2 regions of the Mesorhizobium bavaricum genome follow, and region 1 is predicted to be linked to the other one. Evidence: riboswitches for the same ligand, from Rfam matches in the RefSeq annotation. Region 1 holds a riboswitch; the other holds the start of a gene.
The links. Region 1 has a riboswitch for S-adenosylmethionine ahead of metX (homoserine O-acetyltransferase MetX). Riboswitches for the same ligand answer to the same signal wherever they lie in the genome.
Positions count from the first base shown of each region.

Region 2: linked by a shared signal. The riboswitch ahead of AC1RZR_RS00965 (O-succinylhomoserine sulfhydrylase) and the one ahead of metX (homoserine O-acetyltransferase MetX) in region 1 are both predicted to bind S-adenosylmethionine.

Region 1 covers NZ_CM165566.1:1,870,940-1,873,331, reverse strand. Annotated here, with positions in the region: gene hisC (histidinol-phosphate transaminase) at 1-862, opposite strand, end outside; SAM riboswitch at 998-1,075, shown strand; gene metX (homoserine O-acetyltransferase MetX) at 1,189-2,358, shown strand.
Region 2 covers NZ_CM165566.1:180,047-182,438, reverse strand. Annotated here, with positions in the region: gene AC1RZR_RS00965 (O-succinylhomoserine sulfhydrylase) at 1-1,142, opposite strand, end outside; SAM riboswitch at 1,200-1,277, opposite strand; gene AC1RZR_RS00960 (2'-deoxycytidine 5'-triphosphate deaminase) at 1,415-2,392, shown strand, end outside.

The DNA.
Region 1 (2,392 bases):
AGGTGAGCCAGGTCTCGTTATGCATCACGCTGCGTTGGACGTGATCGCGGTCACGGATTGCGGCGATGCCGGCCTCGATCGCCGTGGCATTGACGTTGAAAGGGCCACGCACGCGGTTGATGGCGTCGACGATGTGCATCGGCGCGTACATCCAGCCGATCCGCGCCCCGCCCAGGCCGATCTTGGAGAAGGTGCGGGTCATCACCACGTTCTCGGCACCGCCGACCAGTTCGATGCCGGCCTCATAATCGTTGCGGCGGACATATTCGGCGTAGGCCGCGTCGAGGACCAGAAGCACATGCCTGGGCAGGCCGGCATGCAGACGGCGCACCTCCTGGAACGGCACATAGGTGCCGGTCGGGTTGTTGGGATTGGCAAGGAAGACGATCTTCGTACGCGGTGTGACGGCGGCCAGCATCGCATCGATGTCGGCGCGCTCGTCGGTCTCCTTGACCGCGACCGGAGTGGCGCCGGCTGACTGGATGTAGATCTTGTAGACCATGAAGGCGTGTTCGGTGAAAATCGCCTCGTCGCCGGGCGCGAGATAGGTCTGCGCCAGCAGGCCGAGAATTTCGTCGGAGCCGTTGGAGCAGATGATGTTCTGCGGGTTGAGGCCATGCACCTCGGCGATCGCTTCACGCAGCCGCCTGGCGGTGCCGTCGGGATAGACGTCGAGCTTTCCAGCAATCTCTCGCGCTGCCTCGATCGCCTTCGGCGACGGACCGAGCGGATTCTCGTTCGACGACAGCTTGTAGACTTTGGCGACGCCGGCGGGCGCCGTGCTCTTGCCCGGCACATAGGCGTCGATGTCCATGATGCCCGCGCGCGGGGTTGGACGTGCCTTGTCCGGTGTCTGGCTCATGTCATAAAAATCCGTCGAGAACGCTTCCGCGGGGAAGCCGCAGCGGAAATACAAGCCATGGTCGGCAATGTCGAGAGGTGCAGTTGTGCCGGCCGCCGGCATTGACGGCGAGGCGGGCGAGTTCTAGAAGAACGCTGACAGTTCCGTGGTGATTTGGCCGGTCGGCTTGCAGCCACGTTAAACAACTTGCTAAAGGGCCGTTTGCATCCTGTAACCGGCTTTGCGACCGCAATGCCGGTTTTTTGTTGTCCGCGCCGGCCGGACGCCGCATCGGCATCGATCTTCGAAAAGCACGGTGCGTGGATTCAAAGTGTGAGATGGATGCAATGGCCGCTTTGCGCGCTGGAAAAACCAACAACGAGGCCGACCAACCGTCGAGCCCGGTCTTGCGTTTTGGACCCGACAAGCCACTCAAGCTCGATGCCGGCACCCTGCTGTCGCCGTTCCAGATCGCTTACCAGACCTACGGCACTCTGAACGACGCCCGCTCCAACGCCATCCTCGTCTGCCATGCGCTGACCGGCGACCAGCACGTCGCCAGCACCAATCCGGTGACCGGCAAGCCGGGCTGGTGGGAGGTGCTGATCGGCCCCGGCAAGATCATCGACACCAACCGCTTCTTCGTCATCTGCTCCAACGTGATCGGCGGTTGTCTGGGCTCCACCGGCCCGGCCTCGACCAACCCCGCCACCGGCAAGCCCTATGGGCTCGACCTGCCGATCATCACCATCCGCGACATGGTGCGGGCGCAGCAGATGCTGATCGACCATTTCGGCATTGAAAAACTGTTTTGCGTGCTCGGCGGCTCGATGGGCGGCATGCAGGTGCTGGAATGGGCGTCGAGCTATGCGGAGCGCGTCTTCTCGGCACTGCCGATTGCCACCGGCGCACGCCATTCCTCGCAGAACATCGCCTTCCATGAGGTCGGCCGGCAAGCCGTGATGGCCGATCCGGACTGGCACGGCGGCAAATATTTCGAGCACGGCAGACGCCCGGAAAAGGGGTTGGCAGTGGCGCGCATGGCGGCCCACATCACCTATCTGTCCGAAGCCGCCCTGCACCGGAAATTCGGCCGCAATCTGCAGGATCGCGAAGCGCTGACCTTCGGTTTCGACGCCGACTTCCAGATCGAAAGTTATCTGCGCCACCAGGGCATGACCTTCGTCGACCGTTTCGATGCCAATTCCTACCTCTACATGACGCGCTCGATGGACTATTTCGATCTCGCCGCCGACCATGGCGGCCGGCTGGCGGATGCCTTTGCCGGCACCAAAACCCGCTTCTGCCTGGTGTCCTTCACCTCGGATTGGCTGTTTCCGACCGAAGAGAGCCGCTCGATCGTGCACGCGCTCAACGCAGCCGGCGCGTCGGTATCCTTCGTCGAGATCGAGACCGACCGTGGCCACGATGCCTTCCTGCTCGACGAGCCTGAATTGTTTGCCGCCATCAATGGCTTCATCGGCTCGGCAGCACGGGCGAGAGGGCTCAGCGCATGACCCCGCAAAGTTGCAGACTTTTCGGACCAGGATC
Region 2 (2,392 bases), 1.7 Mb from region 1:
GCATCCTCCAGGCCGACCGACAGTCTGAGCGTGCCCGGCCCGATGCCGAGCTCGGCGCGGGCCTCGTCGCTCAGATTCTTGTGCGTCGTCGTTGCCGGATGGGTGATCAGGCTCTTGGCGTCACCGAGATTGTTGGAGATCAGCACGATGTCGAGGGCGTTCTGCAAGGCGAAGGCCGCCTGCTTGCCGCCCTTGACGTCCAGGCAGATCAGCGTCGAGCCGCCCGACATCTGCTTCTTGACGATGGCCGCCTGCGGGTGGTCGGCGCGGCCGGGATAGATGACGCGGGCGATTTCGGGCCGTTCGGCCAGGAAATCCGCGATCTTGCCGGCGCTTTCCGTCTGCTGGCGCACGCGTAGCGGCAGTGTCTCCAGGCCCTTCAGCAGTGTCCAGGCATTGAACGGTGACAGGCTGGGGCCGGTGTGGCGGAAGTAGTCGTGCAGGTTCTCGTCGATCCATTTCTTGTCCGACAGGATGACACCCCCGAGACAGCGGCCCTGGCCGTCAATGTGCTTGGTCGCCGAATAGACGACGATGTGCGCGCCGAGCTGCAGCGGTTTCTGTTGCAGGGGCGTGGCAAAGACATTGTCGACGATCAGCCGTGCGCCGATCGAATTGGCAAGCGAGGCAACCGCAGCGATGTCGACCACTTCCAGCGTCGGGTTGGTCGGGCTTTCCAGGAAGAACAGCTTGGTGTTCGGCTTGACGGCCTTTTCCCAGTTGGCGATGTCGGTGCCGTCGACCAGCGTCGCCTCGATGCCGTATCTCGGCGCCAGCGTCTCGACCACCCAGCGGCAGGAGCCGAACAGCGCGCGCGCCGCCACGATATGGTCGCCGGCCTTGGCGCTGCACAGGAGGGCTGCGGTCACCGCCGCCATGCCGGACGCCGTGGCGCGCGCGTCCTCGGCGGCTTCGAGCGCGCACATGCGCTTTTCGAACATGTCGACGGTCGGATTGGCATAGCGCGAATAGATGAAGCCCGGCTCCTCGCCCTTGAAGCGGGCTTCCGCCGCCTGCGCCGTTTCGTAGACATAGCCCTGGGTCAGGTACATCGCCTCGGAGGTTTCGCCGAAACCGGAACGCAGGGTTCCGCTATGGACGAGTGCTGTTTGAGGCTTCCAGTTGCGCTTCTTGGTGCTCATCGCTTTTGTTCCAGACACAAAAAAACCGGCCGCGAAAGTCGCAACCGGTCCATACGGCCTTGCGGCCCGACGGTCCTTTAGCGACTTGTTTAACGTGGCTGCAAGCCGACCGGCCAAATCACCACGGGATAACGACCCTTTAAACCCGCGCCACGCTTGCGTCAATTGCCGGCTTGATTAAGAGGTTTGTACCAAGCAGGTTCCGCAAAAGTGTTCCACGGTTTTGCGGCAGGAACCTGCGATCAGAAAACGTCTGGCCTAGGAGTGGAGCCTTGCGGCAGACAGGCATTCTTCCCGATCAGGACATTTCGGCGCTGTTCCAGTCCGGCGCGCTGAAGTCGGCCCGCGCGCTCGATATCGACCAGATCCAGCCGGCGAGCCTGGATCTGCGGCTCGGCGACAAGGCCTGGCGGGTGCGGGCCTCGTTCCTGCCGGGTCCCAACCACAAGGTTTCGGAAAAGCTCGACCGGCTGCAGCTGCACGAGATCAATCTTGCCGAGGGCGCGGTGCTGGAGACCGGCTGCGTTTATATCGTCCCCTTGCTTGAAAGCCTGGCATTGCCGGCGGACATTTCGGCCTCGGCCAATCCGAAGAGTTCGACCGGGCGACTCGACATCTTCACCCGCGTCATGACCGACCGTGGCCACGAGTTCGACAAGATCGCCGCCGGCTATCACGGACCGCTCTATCTCGAGGTCAGCCCGCGCACCTTTCCGATCGTCGCGCGCACCGGTTCGCGACTGTCGCAGATACGCTTCCGCACCGGCAATGCGCTGCTGTCTGAAGCCGAGCTGCATGACCTGCATCGCGCCGAGATGCTGGTTGCCACCGAGCCGCCGAACATTTCCGGTGGCGGCATTGCGCTGTCGATCGACCTCAACGGCGATCAAAACGGGCTGGTCGGCTATCGCGGCAAGCATCACACCGGACTTGTCGACGTCGACAAGCGCGCCGCGCAAGAGGTCGTCGACTTCTGGGAGCCGATCCACAAGAGCGGCGCCGGCGAACTGGTGCTCGATCCCGATGAATTCTACATCCTCGTCAGCCAGGAAGCAGTGCATGTGCCGCCGCTCTACGCCGCCGAGATGACGCCGTTCGATCCGCTCGTCGGCGAATTCCGCGTCCACTATGCCGGCTTCTTCGATCCGGGTTTTGGCCACTCTGCGTCCGGTGGTAGCGGCAGCCGGGCGGTGCTCGAAGTGCGCAGCCACGAAGTGCCGTTCATCCTCGACCATGGCCAGATCGTCGGC